DNA from 3 places in the Leptolyngbya sp. NK1-12 genome. Region 1 is predicted to be linked to each of the others. Evidence: riboswitches for the same ligand, from Rfam matches in the RefSeq annotation. Region 1 holds a riboswitch; each other region holds the start of a gene.
The links. A riboswitch is a leader RNA that binds a small molecule or an ion and turns the genes downstream of it on or off. The one in region 1 is predicted to bind cobalamin.

Region 1 (6,084 bases):
GCCAAATCATTTTCACGGAATCATCGGCATCCACAACCAACCCCCCGTAGAGACGTTTCAGCGAAACGTCTCTACCAATGAACCGAAATTGCAACCGAATTCGTTGGGTGCGATTGTTGGTCAATTCAAATCGGTCTGTACCAAACGGATCCGGGTCGCCGGGTTTTCTGAATTTGGATAGCAAACTCGATTTTATGACCGAATCATTCGGGATGAATCGGAACTGAACCGGATTCGTCGGTATATTCGGAATAATCCAAGCAACTGGAAGGCCGATCGACACCATTCGAGGGCTAGGGATTCTATTAGGTAGTTTTATCCAAATACAACCGAATAAATTCCTCTGCGGCCTCTGGGTTGATTTTCTCCAACGCATCCCGGATGGCCAAAATTGGATTACCCGCCGGATCGATGACCTCATTCACCCAGCGATGAATGTTGGAATGAGAGATGCCGATGATGGTAGCCAATTTGTTTTGAGAGATTTTGTAAGTTGTTAAAACTTGCTTCAGTCCTACACCTTTCGCAGCTATTTCGAGCTGCCCTATGAGCCGGATGATATCTTGGCTGAGTTTGGCTACCGGCTCCAACGAGCAGCGCTGAATTTGCCCCAGTCTACTGCTCCCGCCACCCAACTGCGGCTCCTCAAGGCCAAGCTAGAACAGCGCCTTACCTATGTCAGTTTGATCAGCGAAACGGCTCGTCGGGAAACTTTAATTGCGCCAATTCTCTTGGAAGCGGCTGAAGTCACAGGAGCACAGGTGCGAATCGAATATCTGCTGAATGTTAGTGAGGTGCTCAAGGGGTCACTCGACTATTATCTCTACCGCAATTCAAAAGTGATTGTACTGGAAGCCAGAAATGCCGACTTGGCAAGGGGATTTACTCAGCTAGCTGTAGAGTTAAGTGCGCTGGATCAGTGGTTAGAAAATGACCAACCGACCGTGTTAGGAGCCGTAACCACAGGCGACATCTGGCAGTTTGGACAACTTCATCGGCAAGAAAAGCTGATCATTCAAGGGATCAGGCTGTTTGTGATTTCCGATGAACTAGAGGCCGTCTTCGAGATCTTGCGGGCAGCGCTGGAGTAGCTGTTGACGAGAGCTATCACCAAAACATGGCGAGAACCATCGAAAGGTAGACGTGAACTGGAACCTATCTCCACTAGAGTGGACGGTATGATCGAGTAGTCCCACTTCGTTCTTCCAATTCCTACCTGCCCTATGTCAACCCCTAACAATCCAATTGACCAATTCAACCAGATGCTGACTGCGGTAACTACCACCGCCGAAACCACAATCATGCCGTTGCTACAGGAAATGCTGGAGCAGGGAACCGAGACTGTGGGCCGGATTGTTACCCCGATTGCCGAAAATCCGGTTGTACAATTCGCCACGAGGGTCCCAGGCGTCAACTGGTTGATGGCGGCTTTGGGGCAGGTGAACGTGGAAAAGGTGGAGCGGGAGGTGGCGGCCCTACGACAACAGTATCCGCTGGAAACATCGGGTGAGATAGCGCAGCGGATTATTGCCGATACTGCCATGAAGGCAGCTGGAGCCGGTCTAGTCACGAACGTTATACCGCCTGCTGCGATTAGTCTGTTGGCCCTTGATATTGCAGCGGTAACTGCTCTACAGGCCGATATGGTCTATCGAATTGCGGCAGTATACGGGTTTTCGCTGCATGAGCCAACTCGACGCGGCGAAGTTTTGGCGATTTGGGGTTTATCCACCGGGGGATCAGGCGTGCTCAAGACCGGGTTGAGCTTGGTTGAAGCAATTCCGCTGGTTGGAGCGGGCATTGGGATTGCCAGTAACGCTGTGTTGATCTACTCCTTGGGGCAAATTGCCTATCGGTTTTATGAAGCGAAGCAAGCAGCCCTTGCCAAATCAGCTCAATCCAAACCAGAAGATGTAGTCAGTCACTCCGATACTCCGGTTTGATAGGCAAAGCGAATAAATTTATTGCAATCGTAAAGCCTGATGAATTCAGATACCCGTTATCCCGCATTGGTGGTATGGTGGTACTGCATTGAGATCGGTTCTGGTGGGGAACAGCCATCAGACGTAAGGGGGAAAATCCGGTGCAAGTCCGGTACTGTCCCGCAGCTGTGAAGGAAGGTGCAAGTAACTTTCCCAGTCAGAATGCCCGCCGATTTAATTCACCGTCTCTCATCTGCGAGGTATAGATGATCTTGACTTCTGCCTTACTTGCTAGTAACAAAATTCAAATCTGGCCTGCCTTACGGTCAGGGGAGCGCTGCACCATCTCTTTTTCAAAGTTTTTTGCACCAATCCGCGAGTAATAGAGCTAGTGCTATATTGAGCGATTACTTAATCGCTGCTTTTGGGCTGACAAATTCGGCTGCGATTAGTGAAGCAGGATGGGTAAATTAGTTATTCAGCATAGTTCACAGATCTATACCCTAGACGATGCAAGCTAATCAAGCAACATGTGCTTGCGTGTGTGCATAAGCATTCTGTCTGCCGCTAGCGAAAAATTGCCAACCGTTTGCTTAATCATCTGTCGCTTGATGATTTTTTTATTAGCTCTAGCCAGCTACTCAGATTGTTCAAGTCGATGCAGCAATGAAAATCAGCTAAAAATTGATCCAAAATTAATTAGAAGTTACACCTAGTTATCAGTTTTGTTTGTTCAATATCATCAACCATGACTCACCACACTTTGTTTGTTTGCACTCTTTGCCGATTTTCTGGAACCAATCAGCCACAGCCTGAATCCCATGGTGCTGGATTAAGTGGAGGCGAACAGCTCTTTAACCAGATCACGGCAGCAGTAAACGAGTGTGATTGGCGTGAGCGCATTCAGATTCAGCCAGTGCGCTGTATGGGCGTCTGTAGTCGCTCCTGTGTAGTAGCATTTGTGGCGGCTGAGAAACTGACCTTCATTTTTAGTGGCTTGTCGCCTCAGCAATCAATTCCAGAACTGATGCAGTTTGGCCGCCAATATACCCACCATCCAACCGGCAATGTGCCCTATGGAGAGCGGCCCGCCGCCATGAAACGCGGACTAGTAGCAGTATTACCGCCAGTACCGCCCGGTTGACCTGAATAAGCTAAAAGCTGCTCTATTGCCTACAAACATCGCACCGAAAACGGGCAGGATACCCGCACTAGCACTATCTTTATCTCATTGGGTGAATGACTGATCGTTTCCCTAGCCACATTCCCTAGCAAGCGGCAGTGGTACACTAGCAACCTCACTAGTAGGTCGTTGCTTAGGTGGTCGCTGTGCCCGTGAAAGCCAATCCTCAAAATCAAATGAAGCTATCCCAACTGCGGATTTTAGTCGCGGTTGCTGAGCATGAGAACTTCACGGAAGCGGCCCTGCATCTAGAGATCTCCCAGTCGGCAGTCAGCCATGCAATTGCAGCCCTAGAAGACCATTTGGGCGTGGTGTTGTTTCTGCGAGGCCGGCATGGAGCACATCTGACCCCGATTGGAGCCGAAATCGTCAAGCATGCCCGCGAAATTGTGCATCGGGCCGATCAGATTAGCAGAGCGGCTGAATTAGCGAGAGGATTGCAGGGCGGACAGGTGCGGATTGCCTCGTTTCGCAGTGTGGCAACCCATCTGCTGCCCTCCGTGATTGCCGATTTTCATCAGCGGTTTCCAGCCATTGCCGTTAGCCTCACCGAACATGATGATTACCCGCAAGTCGAGCAAGCCCTGCGCGAAGGACGAGCCGACATCGGTTTTACCTTAATTCCCGTACATGACAGCGATATTGCCGCCTGGGAAATTTTGAGGGATGAGTTTGTGGCCCTACTGCCTCCTAGCTTTCACCCCAAAGGCGAATCACTCTCCTGGCAAGACTTGGTGACTCAACCGCTGATCATGCCGCCTAGGAGCGATTTAATGATGCAGCAGTTGCACAATCACATAGAAGCACAGGGGTATCCGCTCCAGATTGGCTACGAGGTAGGAACCGATGCCACCATTGTCAGCCTAGTGGCACAGGGGTTAGGTGCGACAATTCTGCCTCGCCTAGCGGCTGAACCAATTCCGGCAGCAGTGCAGATTTATAGTTTGCCGGTACCCCTTTGGCGAGTGATTGGGGTAGCCGTCCTTGCAGAGGCTCTGCACCCGCCTGCAGTCTATGCATTTCTCGACATTCTTAAAAAGCGGAAAGCAGCTTGAGTTGCTGAAAACGCCTACAGCGTCTGATAGTGTCGTTCCTCTAGCCAAACGCGCATTTCATCCATCGATGCTTGCTGAACCGACTGGTTCGTCACCGGATCATAGGCATGCCAAACCACTTGGCCATTGCTGTCTTCATTGCGCCACACATGCGGTTCAGTCGAGGTGCTGAAATAAGCAACCAGACTTTGCCAGATGTGGTTTAACCGAGTTTTCAGCCTCAGAGATACAGCTTTAGAGACAGTGTTAGCCGACGGCTCAGTCAGAAATTCGAGTGCTTGGTATTCTTTCCAGCTCAGTTGCGATTTCATAGTCTAATCTCTTTTAATTCATGATTTGCTCTTGATGCTTTTAGTCTAAAAAACTGTAGCTAAAGATACAAAAAGCAGCCTTTATTGCTTACATGAGCAGATTTGATGGTCACTGAACCGATTGTTTTGTTGAGCTGAGCACTAGCCACCATGAGTTAAAGCATCCTATGCTGAGCTAGAAAATTGTCATATCGTCACTAACGGCGGGATGTTTCTGCCGCCGCCTATAGGTGTACAACTGGCTCAAGTCGTACGATTAGAGATTGATCAGGTTGGAAATCAGGTCAGGCAACCGCTGAATTAGGAACGAAGCTCTATGTTTTTGCATCTACACCGTTTGATTGCCCTGCTGATTGGTCCAATCGTGCCCGCCTTCTCGCTTTTGATTGCTGGTGCTACCATCCCAGAACCAGAGTCAACAGCAGTCCATATTACAACTCCAACCGGCAGGATTCACGGCACACAGCTTGTTCCAAAGTCTAACCAGCCCCCCGTGGTCTTGATCATTGCTGGTTCAGGGCCAACCGACCGTGACGGGAATAGCGCTGTCCTGCCCAAACCAAACAATAGCCTCAAACTCCTAGCAGAGGGATTGGCGGAGTATGGGATTGCCTCGGTTCGGTATGACAAGCGTGGTGTGGCAGAGAGTGCCTCCGCAGTGCGGCAGGAGGCTGATGTTACCTTTGATACGCTTGTAGAGGATGCGGCTCTTTGGGTTCAACAGCTACAGTCCGATTCTCGCTTCTCCAGCGTTACGGTGATTGGTCACAGTGAAGGCTCTCTCATCGGCATGATAGCGGCGCACAAAACGGAAGCAGATGCATTTGTATCCATCGCGGGACCAGCACGCAAGGCGTCTGAGGTCTTACGAGACCAACTGCGGCCTCGCCTTTCAGATCCTCTATGGCAAGAGAGTGAGCGGATTTTGACAGCTCTAGAACAGGGAGATACTGTAGCTGCTGTTCCCCCCCAACTGGAGGTACTCTACAGGCCAAGTATCCAGCCCTACCTAATTTCCTGGTTTCGCTACATCCCTGCCGAGGAAATCCAACGGCTCACAATGCCTGTGTTAATCGCCCAAGGCACTACGGATATTCAGGTACCTGTTAGTGAGGCTGAGGCGTTGAAACTGGCTAAACCCGATGCAGAGCTTGTGATTATTGAAGGTATGAATCACGTCCTGAAGCTAGCCCCGTTGGAGCACGAACAGCAGCTAGCGACCTACATGGATCCAAGCTTGCCGGTAGTACCGGAGTTGGTTGAGTCCATTAGTCAATTTATTCATAGCCGTGTAACAACCGAATCAATCAGTCAAAGAGAGAATCAAAGAGACAATGCAAATGGAAATCACTACCTGGTATTTAGAAATGCTGGGCCTTGAACAGTTGCGGTTTTCGCCCCCGGGCAGCTACGAATTGCGAATCGAGCAGGCCAAAATTCCATCCCCGGAGTTTAGTCGATTCTTGTATACGAGTGTAGGGGCAGGCTGGTACTGGCTAGATCGGCTGAGCTGGAGCTATGACCGTTGGATGGCCTATCTTGATCGGCCCGAATTGGAAACCTGGGTCGCCTACATCGCCGGAACGCCAGCTGGCTACATTGAGCTAGAAGCC
Region 2 (6,084 bases), 1.1 Mb from region 1:
TGGCTATGTGATCGAGCAGTTGTCTACGACCTACCCCTACAAGCGGGCCTGGCGCTGGACCGGGCATCAGTGGAACATCGCCCATTCCTCCCTAGCAAGCGGCTACTTTCCCCTGACGTTGGCGATCATTTTTGGCCTGCTATTTCTGTTACTACTGACCACCCTAAACGCTCCATTCAGCTCCAGCGTTACGTTTCGGGTAATTGCAGCATTGGTACTGTCGATGATGCTAGTCTTGATGCTATGGCTAGCTTGCAGACGTTAGACCAAGGCAGTAGTTCCTTGAACGCATCATCACCTGATCTCACCACGATTGCTCAACAGGCTCAACAGTCTTCTTTGGCGCTATCCGCCTTGCGAGGCATGGACCGGAGCCGTGCCCTACAGTTCATGGCCGAAGCGTTGCTAGACCGCCAGAATGACATTTTGGAGGCCAACACGCTAGATCTGGAAGCCAGCCGCGAGATGGCGATTCCGGAGCTGGTACTGGAATGGCTCAAGCTGACCCCAGAGCGCCTGCAAACCGCAGGGCAAATCCTCCAGCGATTATCCGAGCTGTCGGACCCGATTCAGCCGATTCTCAACACGCCGTCCTATCAGGTTGATCAGTGCCAGACCTACTGCCAGTTGATGCCGCTGGGGGTGATTGCCCTGATCTACGAAGCGCTGCCGGAATTGGGAGCGATTGCCGCCGGTATGTGTTTGCGCTCAGCCAATAGTCTGATCCTACGGGGCGGGGCCGAAGCCAGCCATTCTAATCAAATCATTGCCGAAACGCTGAAGCTGGCGATAGAAGATGCGGGGCTGCCGGGGGATTGTTTGCAGTTTTTGCCTGCCGAACAGGGCGATGTGATTCGGGAACTGGTGACGCTAGATCGCTATATTAATCTGGTGATTCCCTACGGTCGTTCTAGCTTGGTGCAGCAGGTGATCCGACAAGCAACGGCTCCCGTATTGCGGACCGCAATTGGCAACTGCTATCTCTACTGGTCGCCCACGGGCAGCCTCGATATCGCCCGCTGGATGATTCTAGACAGCCATCAGACCGAACCGGACCCGGTAAATGCGATTGAGAAGGTGCTGATTCACCGGCAACACAGCTCCACGGCCCTGACCATGCTCTGGAACAGCTTGAAGGATAAGGGCTTTCATCTACGCGGCGATGCAGAACTGGCCAGCGAATTTCCCGATATGTTCTCGATGGTGGCCGATGCGGCGGAATGGAATCGAGCCTATCTGAGCGATACAATCGCCTTCAAAGTCGTGGATAGTCTAGAAAGCGCGATTGCCTGGATCAATCAGCACAGTAGCGGCCACGCGGACTGTCTAGCCACCGAGTCCTACCAAGAAAGCCGCCAATTTGCCACCAGCATCAACAGCGCCATTGCCTATATCAACGCCTCTCCTCGCTTTCACCGCAACCCCAAACGCGGCACCCCGATTGCGCTAGGCATGTCGAATCAGAAAGGGCACCGCCGTGGGTTGATTAGCCTGGAATCCTTGACAACCGTGAAGTATATCGTTCAAGGAAACGGGATTAATTGATGCGATTAATTGATGCGATTAATTGATGCCTAGCCTGAGCCAACCTAAACTGGCAAAACCGTGGCTACAACCTGAGATGCGAAAAAGGCAATCCCAATCCCGCAAATCACCAGACCCGCCGAACGCAAATTCGCTGACTCGCGGCCCGGTTGCCGCAGCAGCCGACGACCTACCCAAAAGGCACTCAGGGCAATCAGAAGCTGAATTGCCGTAAATCCAATCAGATACGAAAGCAACGGCGTCATCTCAGCCCCAAAGATGGCCTCTCCGTAGGCATAGCCGTGGAATAGCCCCGCTAAGGCAGCTAACCCAGCGACCATCGGCAGACTCAGTTTGGTTTGCCGCACCAGTAAACTGCCAAACAGCAGAATCGACCCCGAAACTAGCAGCTCCACCGCCGGTAACGGTACCGAGATCAGATGTAAACCCGTGCCCAGCATGGCGGTCAGAATAAAGGCGATGGGAATCACCAGGCCCATTGGTTCGGTAGCAGCCAACAGCCCCACCGCGACTACAAAAGCCAGGTGATCCAGCCCAATCACTGGATGCGCCAACCCCGACAAAAATCCTTCGACAAAATTAGCCGGTAAGCGGCCTGCCATTGCATGGTGAGCCAGAACCGGCGTTGCCGTCAGCAAAAGACCTGCACTGCTAACCAGCGGCAGCGATAACTGACTGAGCCGGCTCCGTTTTCTAAGTTGAGAACCCATTGAACGACGCATTGAACTACGCACCATCCGTACCTCGCAGATGAAATGAACATGCCACGATTGGCGGGTGTTCTGGCTTGAAAAGTTTTGAGTTTTGAGTTTTGAGTTTTGAGTTGGTGATGCAAAACTTAAAACTCAAAACTCAAAACTCAAAACTCAAAACTTTCTCACAGCTGCGGGACAGCGGCAGACTGACACTGCACTTTCCCCCTTGCGTCTAGCGACTGCTCCCCGCTAGAACCAATCGAGTTTCCTGACTATATCACCTTGGGTGACGGCAAACTAGATTACGTCACAAACCGCACAATTCAGTGAAATGACGTAATAGAGCTTCATGATTCTCCTCAGCAAGCGCTTCAAAAAAAATCAAATTGGCCGTATGATTAACGCAAATTATTCTTAACAAGGTGAGCGGCTGAAAAAACAGTTTCTAGCTCAGACGCTTGTGCTGCGGCCAGGAAACTAGTCAGCTATTGCCTTGTTGCAGCTAACTCTAATGCCAAAAATAAGGTGCCAAAAAACGGTCATGGGAAGCAATAAGATCAAAATTTGGGTGGGTGTGGGCGTTTATTCCTTGCTGGGAGCAGTCCCTGCGGCAGTTGCATCATCAGACAGTCCGTCAGGACATGCGCAGCCACCCCAGGCTGAGATTTTGGTAGAGCAACGGTTAGCCCAAGGCGGCGAAGGCGGCGAAGGCGGTGAAGGGGCGACGCCAACCTTTCAAGATCGCTTGACCGGCGCTGATTTGGTGAATGCATTGCGGCAGGGTGGCTATGTGATTTACTTCCGCCATGCTCAAACCGAAAAAGACTACGCCGATCAAGTTTCCGCCACAATGGGCGATTGCTCAACCCAGCGGATGCTGAGTGAAGTGGGCTGGCAGCAGGCGAGGACGATTGGCAAAGCCTTTCAGAATCTGCAAATTCCCGTCGGTCAGGTCTACTCCAGCGAATACTGCCGCGCTTGGCAGACTGCCGATCTGGCCTTTGGCCGCTATGAAAAACGAGCCGCCCTCAACTTCCCTCCGGCAGAGGAGTACACCGAGGAGCAGGTGCAGCAGATGCGAGCTGCCGTCATGCCGATGCTGACCGCCCTACCTGCTAGCGGCACCAATACGGTAATTGTCGGCCATGATGATGTGTTTGAAGCCGCCACCGGAATTTACCCCGAACCGCAGGGCGTCGCCTATGTCGTCAAACCAGATGGACAAGGTGGGTTTGAGCTGGTCGCCAATCTGTTGCCGGAGGAGTGGGCGCAGCTATCCCAGTAGGCTTTTATAAACGGACCCAAGCCTCGATCGGTTCGGTGGATTTAACTAGATGCATCCCAGCCTCGGCAAAGCGCTGATAGGCCGCATCGGCCTGTTCGGTGAAGTCCACCACATCGGGCACCACCACTGCCGAGGTGCAATCCTCTAGCAGGTACACCTTTTGGGCCAGCTTCGGATCGGTGGCCTCAATTTCGTTCAGCAAATCGGCGACGGTCCAGGCGACACAGTGACTTTTGGCTTGACCGGCAATCACAATCGCATCGAAGCTGAGCAGCCGCTGCAAAAAGGCGCGATTTTCCTGGGCAATTGTCTGCTGGTTTTGATCTACCAATACTTCTGGCTTCAGGGCCGAGTAGTTTTCCGTCAGGGGATTGCCGCCCTTGATCTCAAACCGAGTTTGGCTGCCGCGAGCCAAATTGTGGAAAAAGCAGGCTTCTTCCACCGCAGAGACAATCGCATGCCCAATGCCACCCAGCATCGAATGGTAGGGCCAGATGGTCAGCAAATACTTGTTGGCTTGGCTGAGCTGACGCACGTAGTGGCGGGCATAGGTCTGTAGCTCGTCGTAGTCCTTCCCAAGATTGACGGCAACGGCGGGATTCACCTGCCAGCGGCCCTGCTCCAGATCTTCCAACGAAATCATCGCCATGGCAGGTGGATGGTTGCCCGCTTGGTCAATCCAAAATAGGGAATGGAAAATCTGGGCGGCGGTATGGGTATCCATTGTCAGGGCAATTTCAGTGATTTGGCCCAGGTTGCGGTAGATAAATTCACAGAGGCGGATGTTGTCCTCCACGGCTCCCATGCCAGAGCGTCCGCCCACAAACAGCTCGTAGCCCGGAATGCAGAAAGTATTTTGCACATCAATAGCCAGCAGACAAATGCGGCGCTTATCCTCAGCGGCAGGCCGAATCTGGTGTTGCTTGGCCCAAGCTTGGGCTTCGGCAGCTCGAACTTGATAGGGAACGCGCCAAACCTCAGCGACGCTGGAACGATCAAAATGAGCCGGAATGGGCAATTGGGTGGTTACGCTCATGGATATCTCGCAAACAGTTGTTTGTCGTCATTTCACAGCGGGCAAAATTCACAGCGGACAAAATCTCGAACCAAAAGGCAGTGAATTGCATTGAATGACTCGCCCTGCTCTTCTATTATGGTACTTTTTACTATAATTGACCGAAGCGGGCTGGAAGATCGACCTATGCCATCGGAGCTTACCGCAAGCTTGAAACTTGCCAAACTCGCGGAATGCAGCTTGGCCGCTCTAGATAGTCTTGCCGCAGCAGATTCCAGATCTCGCCAAACCAATGGCGGGCTTCAGCCGTGGAGTCACCTCGATAGCGACACAATACACCAGTTGGCAGGCGAGTCACTCCCATCTGGGTTGGGGCAGCAATCTTGGAACGCAATTTCTCAAGTAATGGGTCGCTGATGGTTGTTCCGGCTGCCCCCACGCTTGCTCCCACGAAGGCCAAACTGCCGATTACAGCGCAACCCGCTAACCCATGCAGACTCTCTAGCATCTCACCACCGCCCTGAATCCACTGCGGATCAACCCAAATCAGCCGCTGATTCTGCCAAACCTCGGTGCGGGAACGCCATTCGCCTGTAGTAAACCGTTCACCCCGTGCACTACGCCCCAAGCGAGTGATGTCCCAACCCAGCCACGTGGCTTGATCGGCCAAGTCTATCCGCAACTGCTGCCGGTATCGAGCACCGTCAAACACAATCGTTTCCTGCGGCAACCATTCCAAGCAGGCATCAGGGGCAACGCGGATTTGGGTGGTCTGCTGGGCTTCTAGACCGTTACTGCGATACACCTTAGTGGCGGCAGCCGTTGTCAGCAAAGCGTGGGCCTGTGGCTCTACCTGCACCTGCACAGCAAGCTGGTCGCCGCCCACAATTCCACCTGCCGTATGCAGCATAACGCTATGGCAGATGGAATCCCCTTCTGGGTAAAACGGTCGCTGCACCTTGAGCGGAGCCTGAACCCGACTGCGGCTGAGAATGGTTTTGCTATCGCGGCATTCAAACTGAAGCGATAGGCTACCTCGCCATGCTCGCTGAGTTGAAGCGGGCTGCGGCTCTGCTGAATCAATTGGAAGCGGTTGATTAATCAAAGTGGGAGTTCATTCGTAGGTTCTGAAATCCCAGCATATCGCTCTGGAAGTTAAAAAAAGCTGAATAGGTCAGATTAGCTGCACTATTTAGAACTTTTGAGGCTGCGTGCGCCAAAACGATGAACTGCTCGATGTCCAATACTTGTTTCCGGCAATCACAAGCATCGCTGCGCCCCACACTGTTGGCGAATTTGAACCTTACTGCATCTCTACTGCAACGGTTGATCGGCAATTTGCTCTAGCCCCACCGATGCAAGCAGCGTTTGCCACTGGCTGACCAGTGCTGGATTTTGAGGCTGAGCTTGGCGAAGTTGGACCAGTGTAGAGAGCGCTTCGTACCAGATGCCTGCTTCAGCGTAGATTTTGGGCTGCTCTTCTGCGGTGGCGGCTGCTAACTTCTGGGTCAGACTGGGGCTGGGTTCTACCCGTTTGATCCAGC
Region 3 (6,084 bases), on a different replicon from region 1:
GCTAACCCAACATGACTGGCAGGCACCAGCGCGATCGTAATCAGGGTTGCGCCTAGCAAGATAATACTTGTACGCGCCCAGCGCTCTCCTAACGAACCAACAGCAGCGGCAGCAAGGGTTGCGCCAATCCCAAACGTGCCCATCACCCAACCGTACTGCACACTGCTCAGGTTGAGTGTTCCTTGAACATAGCCCACTGTATTCACTAAAACCTGTGCCCCTGTGACTGAAGCCACCAGTTGCATCGCCAGTGCATATCGCAGGTAGGCATCGCCAAACAAACGAGTCGTACCCTCCCGGATCTCTGCCCAGGTTCGACCAGAAGGACGGGCTTGCTCCACTGCTTGTTCAACTCGTAACTGACCAGGAAGCGTGACAATTAGAATCGCCGCAATCAAAAACGTCAGCGCATCTAGAAAGAACACCTGTCTAGCTCCCACAAATGCCGCGATCGCCCCTGCAATGCCAGGTCCTAGAACGCCTAGTAACTGAAAGGTCGCACTGGAAAGCGCGATCGCCTGCGGATAATCCTGCTTTCCTGTCACCAGTGGAATCGTCGCCTGGTAGGTGGGTGTAAAGAAGGCATAGAACGCATTCAGGGCAAAAACGATGGCAAAAACTTGCCAGACGGCATTGACAAACGGTAACAGACTAACAATCGCCATCCGTGCCAGGTGAGTGGTTACGAGGATGGTTTTGCGATCGAGGCGATCGGCAAGCACCCCGGCAAACGGCGACAGAAGCACAAATGCCGTTACCCGCAAGGTCAAAGCACCTGACAACACAACAGCAGAATCTTTTCCAGCCAGATCAAAGGCAAGCAGTGCCAACCCTAACCAGGTCAGGGCATCACCCAGTAAGTTCGTTGTCTGGGCGGCATATAAGCGAGCAAAGATAGGGTTTTGGAGGCTGCGAAAAAGCTGAGGAGTTTGCATGATCTTAGCCACAAGATTCTAATAAAATGCCCCTGGGGGGGATATATTATTTTCAAATTAACAAAAACCGCAGTCTTGCTTTATGAAGCGTTACAACTCGTAACAGCTTGCTTCAGCAAAATTAATGCTCACATCAAACATTTCTGCTTTTTCTGACTAGGGAGAGTTGCTCAAGCGCATTTCCCTTCTTAGGCTTGGGCTAACTTTGTGATGGAGCCGTGAGGGATGAATGAGTTCTTAACCGTGCTGGCATTTGCCACATTACCCGCACTGGGAAATTTTGCCGGGGGGATACTCGCAGAGTTGATTGATGCGTCCGATCGCGCTCTCAGTTTGGCACTTCATGCTGCCACAGGAGTTGTGGTAGCCGTCATTTCCTTGGAACTGATTCCGGAATCTCTGCGAGTGGATGCACCCTTAATGACTGTATCTTCCTTTGTGGCAGGTGGGCTTTTCTTCGTTGCAATTGATCAAGTCACACAACTGGTTAAAACTCGATTTGGCAGTGGTGATGTTAATGTTGGACCCTGGATGATTTTTTTAGGGGTGGCGATCGACCTGTTTACCGATGGGGTGATGATTGGAACAGGTTCAACGATCGCCACTGAGTTAGGATTACTGCTTGCGTTAGGTCAGATTCCAGCGGATGTACCAGAAGGATTAGCTACTATTATTGCCTTTAAGCGACAGGGCGTTCCCCGTCGTAAACGGTTTCAAATTGCGGCGGCTTTTGTGATTCCTATTTTTGTAGGAGCAACGATCGGCTACTGGTGGATGCGCGGACAATCTGAGCTAGTCAAGATGGCGTTGTTGACCTTCACGGCTGGAATTCTCACGACCCTGGTTGTGGAGGAAATTATCCCAGAAGCCCATCAAGACGGTGAAGCCCGGTTTGCAACGCTGCTCTTTTTAGGTGGTTTTGCGCTGTTTGGGCTGTTGTCAGCGTTTCTGGGGTAACTTAGCCTTTGCCGTTAGATAACAATAAGAACCCAAAGGAACATAACACCCAAGTAGACCGAAAGAATACTAGCGAGAGCAAAAACTTGCCATCACTTAAATTCATGTTATCGAGAACCCCAGTGGAGTAAGGCTGCATAGATAGCAATATGCAAAGTTCCAGCAACGTCGCCCGAAATCTCAGGTTTATGAGCATTGGCAGGAAAGACTAGGAGAAAGATGGTGAGGAAGAAAGCGATTGTACTACTGGCATTATGTTGGCGATGCATAAAACCTCTCCAATCTAAGCAATGACCAAAACCAGGCATTGCTGAATGACACTATGATTTCGTTGGATTGAGGACAGAGAAGGCTTCCAGAAACCGTTTCATAGGCTGATTCAGCAATGACCAAAACCATTGCTTACGAATAAGGAGTATCAGTAGAGCAATGGTTCTTAGACTAACTGGGTTGTTAGACGGCTTAACTTTAAGCGTAGGCAGTTTAACGACCAAACAGTCCAACTGGACGAGAAGACTGTCGATGTAACCAAACGCCAGCTAACAAACTTAGAACAAAAATTCCCGTGTAGTAACTGAGCGAGATAAACCGAATATAGAGAGGAGGTGCAATTCCTTCGACTTCTACTTCGTGGCTCACCCGTAATGTCAAACTACTAGGAGGTGCAATTTTTGCCACAACTTGATGAGGTGCGCCATCGAAAAATTGCTCCTTCCAAGTTAAGTTACCCTGGTTGTTTGTTCTGCCGTAATAGGCAAACATCTGTTTATTATCCTTAAGCGCAATTGCTTCCACATTGACAATAATGTCTGCTTCGGGATTGCCAGTTTTCGCATTGACAACTTGAATGGTTTGGCTTGCAAGCTGTCCGACTATTGCCTGCTGATCGCCCGACAAACGAATCTCAAAATCTTCTGATTTCTGTACAGGTGAAGCTGTTACAGATTGCATTTCCCCATGACTATGAGCAGCTGCAAGTTCCGCATTAATATTGACAAATAAAAGAACCGCGATCGCAACAACTGTAGCAGCACTCAGCAGTAGTCGTATGGGTTGAGGCGCAACCTCACCGTCTCGAACTGTCTGATCACCTCCAATTACCCAGCCGCTAGCAACTCCAACGATCATTAGAATGCCAATCAAAATAGCAGCATTTCTATACTTCGTAGTATTTTCAGGCACTGAAAGCTGCAACGATTGCTCGAATGGCTCAAATGCACCCGCGACAAGAGGTTCTACTTGAGCCTTGAGAGTGTAGTCTCCCCGAATTGGCATCACTTGTTCAAACTCTAGTTTCCCGCTAGGAGCTTTTGCACTGAGTTCGAGCAATTGAGTTCCTTCCACAACTGGGAAGTCAGAGGTGAACCAAGGGGTTTTGACAGGGGTTGAAAGTTGCAGTTGAAACTGCACATTTGATAAGGGCTGCCCCGTTGCATCAACTGCTTGCAACGCAATCCGAACGGGCGCTTCGTCAGGAACCACTTGGCTCAAAAACGGTTCAGTCTGCAACAGCACACTAGGCTGAGACGCATGGGAAGGAAGAGGATTAAACCAGAGGAATACACAAACAAGGCTGGCTGCTAAAGCCACGCCAACATACTTCAAATTTTTCATGACAAATTCTCTAAGTCTGGATCACACTGTAATGACTTTAATGACAGGCAACTGCCGCCGTACCATGTCGTGTCGTGTGCAAAGCGTCATGTACAGGCGGATAGGTACTGAAATACAGCGTCCAGAGAATAAGCGCACATAAACTAGTCAGCAAAGCCACCTGAATCGGAACTGAAAGCGTAACTTGTTTGGTGCGTCTCCAAAGAGAAGTAGAACTAACCATCATCTGTACCTCGCAGATTAATTGACTTATGGGACTAAGTATCGGCGGGCATCCTGACTTAGAGTGTTGATTCTCCTCACAGTTGCGGGACAGCGGTAGATTTGCACTACTCTTTCCCCCTCGCGTCTGGCGGCTGCTCCCCGTCAGAACCGATTGCTTCAGGACTATACAACAGTTTTATGATCTTGGTGAGAAAAATTTAGAATTATTAAGTACTGATGCGATCGCTGTTTGGGTTTACGCTGGGGCTAACCCTCGGCAGTAAGGACTTGAAGACTATGCTCCAATCCCTTTTCTATTTTGTGTTATCTGGTTTATGCGAAATTGGTGGCGGATACCTCGTCTGGCTGTGGATACGCGAAGGAAGGAGCGGCTGGCTTGCATTAAGTGGAATCGTTTTACTCACAGCTTATGGCTTTGCTGCAACCCTTCAACCTGCAAGCTTTGGTCGAGCCTATGCTGCCTATGGTGGAGTTTTCATTATTCTTTCCATCATGTGGGGCTGGCAGGTAGACAAAATTGTGCCCGATCGCCTGGATTGGGTCGGAGCCGCCATTGTCTTAGTGGGTGTTCTGGTGATGATGTATGCACCCAGAGCTTAATAGTTTCTCTCTACTAAAAGTATGAGCATTTGCTAGTCCACTTCGCTTACAAACTTTAATGGCTAAAACCAATCAAAGTGCGCTAACTTGTGGAATTATGAAAGAAATATGAAAAGAAGGGACTATGGATTTGAGCCTCAAACGGCGATCGCTCATTGGTGGTGGTGTATTGGGTGTTGGGGCATTACTGGGTAAGCTTCTGCCCAACAGTGTTTTTGCCCAAACTCTCGCGTCTGCGGACACTGGCATCCCTTCAGGTCATTCTGTGCCGATGCATGGAGGCAGTATGACGATGGGAGATGTAGACAATTCCCGCAATGGGTTTGACCCACAAGCGATCTTGACGGATTGGGAGGTAGGAAACGTCTCGCAATTGCCTGATGGCAAGACGTTGCGCGAGTTTGAAATCTCAATTGCAGAACAGGAAGTTGAGATTGCCCCTGGAGTGGTTTACCCTGCCTGGACCTATAATGGGCGCGTTCCGGGTCCCACACTGCGCGTGACAGAGGGCGATCGCATCCGGATTCGCTTCAAAAATCCAGGTGTTCATCCCCACACGCTTCATTTTCACGGTATTCACTCAGCGCGGCAGGACGGGGTTCCGGGTACGCTCGAAGCATTTCCTCAACAGGAGGTAGTGTATGAGTTTGATGCCAAACCCTTTGGCTGTCACCTTTATCACTGTCACTCTGCGCCATTTAAACGACACCTGCACAAGGGACTCTACGGCGCGTTTATTATCGATCCTGACCCTCAACGACATCCTGATCAACAAGAAAAAGCTCAGTCTCGGTTACTCGGCACTCCGCAAAATGCCAGGTGGCAAGAGTTTCTGATGGTGATGAATGCGTTTGACACTAATTTTGATGACGAAAACGAATTCTACGCTGTCAATACGATTCCGCATGAATTTATGAAACGCCCGATTCGGATCGAGCGCGATCGTCCAGTGAGAGTGTATTTAATTAATGTCACTGAGTTTGACCCGATCAACTCTTTTCATCTCCACGGAAATTTTTTTGATTACTACGACCACGGCACCACATTAATACCGACGCTACGAACGGTTGATACAGTCATGCAATGCCAAGCTCAGCGGGGCATTTTGGAATTTACATTCCAGGAGCATGAACCAGGCATTTATATGTTTCATGCTCACCAGTCAGAATTTTTGGAACTGGGTTGGATGAGCGCGTTTGAGGTGGTGGCATGAGAAAGACGTGGCTCTGGATTATCTTGCCGCTCGTTGCACTGGCGATCGCAATTGGAGTGTTTCTCTCTAGCAATCCACTTGAACCTTTAGGAGTTTCAGCCCCTCCGATTGAGAAGCTGACCGTAGAGCGAACGCTGCTCGACGATCAAGGCATCTCTTTATTTGTGAGAGCCAGCGGTTCTGAACCGATGCAAATTGCCCAGGTTCAGGTTGACGGAGCCTACTGGAACTTTACCCAAACGCCACCGGGAGAATTACCCCGATTGCAAACAGCTTGGATTAGATTGCCTTACCCCTGGGTACGTGATGAAACGCATCACATCCGGTTCATCACTAATACGGGAATTGGGTTTGACCATGAGATTGCTGTTGCGGTACCCACACCCCAAATTTCGTTGAGTCGCATTTTGGCGTATGCGCTGCTGGGGCTATATATAGGAGTCATGCCTGTCGCGCTGGGAATGTTGTTCTACCCAGCCCTCAAGCAGTTGGGCGGGCAGGGAATGAAGTTCATTCTGGCACTAACTGTTGGCATGTTGG

Region 2: another riboswitch for cobalamin. It lies ahead of HJG54_RS12050 (HupE/UreJ family protein); the one in region 1 lies ahead of HJG54_RS16630 (DUF1636 domain-containing protein).
Region 3: another riboswitch for cobalamin. It lies ahead of HJG54_RS34500 (CbtB domain-containing protein); the one in region 1 lies ahead of HJG54_RS16630 (DUF1636 domain-containing protein).

What each region holds. Positions count from the first base shown of each region.
Region 1 is NZ_CP053586.1:3,921,410-3,927,493, reverse strand. It holds gene HJG54_RS16650 (transposase) at 1-181, shown strand, start outside; gene HJG54_RS16645 (hypothetical protein) at 306-470, opposite strand; gene HJG54_RS16640 (hypothetical protein) at 504-1,091, shown strand; gene HJG54_RS16635 (EcsC family protein) at 1,224-1,943, shown strand; cobalamin riboswitch at 2,022-2,171, shown strand; gene HJG54_RS16630 (DUF1636 domain-containing protein) at 2,671-3,066, shown strand; gene HJG54_RS16625 (LysR family transcriptional regulator) at 3,252-4,160, shown strand; gene HJG54_RS16620 (hypothetical protein) at 4,175-4,471, opposite strand; gene HJG54_RS16615 (alpha/beta hydrolase) at 4,788-5,852, shown strand; gene HJG54_RS16610 (GNAT family N-acetyltransferase) at 5,812-6,084, shown strand, end outside.
Region 2 is NZ_CP053586.1:2,864,632-2,870,715, reverse strand. It holds gene HJG54_RS12060 (hypothetical protein) at 1-265, shown strand, start outside; gene HJG54_RS12055 (glutamate-5-semialdehyde dehydrogenase) at 244-1,545, shown strand; gene HJG54_RS12050 (HupE/UreJ family protein) at 1,590-2,282, opposite strand; cobalamin riboswitch at 2,300-2,515, opposite strand; gene HJG54_RS12045 (histidine phosphatase family protein) at 2,782-3,525, shown strand; gene HJG54_RS12040 (isochorismatase) at 3,530-4,561, opposite strand; gene HJG54_RS12035 (urease accessory protein UreD) at 4,740-5,645, opposite strand; gene HJG54_RS12030 (DUF928 domain-containing protein) at 5,855-6,084, opposite strand, start outside.
Region 3 is NZ_CP053588.1:2,327-8,410, reverse strand. It holds gene HJG54_RS34515 (MFS transporter) at 1-935, opposite strand, end outside; gene HJG54_RS34510 (ZIP family metal transporter) at 1,161-1,892, shown strand; gene HJG54_RS34505 (hypothetical protein) at 2,376-3,506, opposite strand; gene HJG54_RS34500 (CbtB domain-containing protein) at 3,544-3,732, opposite strand; cobalamin riboswitch at 3,755-3,898, opposite strand; gene HJG54_RS34495 (YnfA family protein) at 4,008-4,331, shown strand; gene HJG54_RS34490 (multicopper oxidase domain-containing protein) at 4,456-5,544, shown strand; gene HJG54_RS34485 (ZIP family metal transporter) at 5,541-6,084, shown strand, end outside.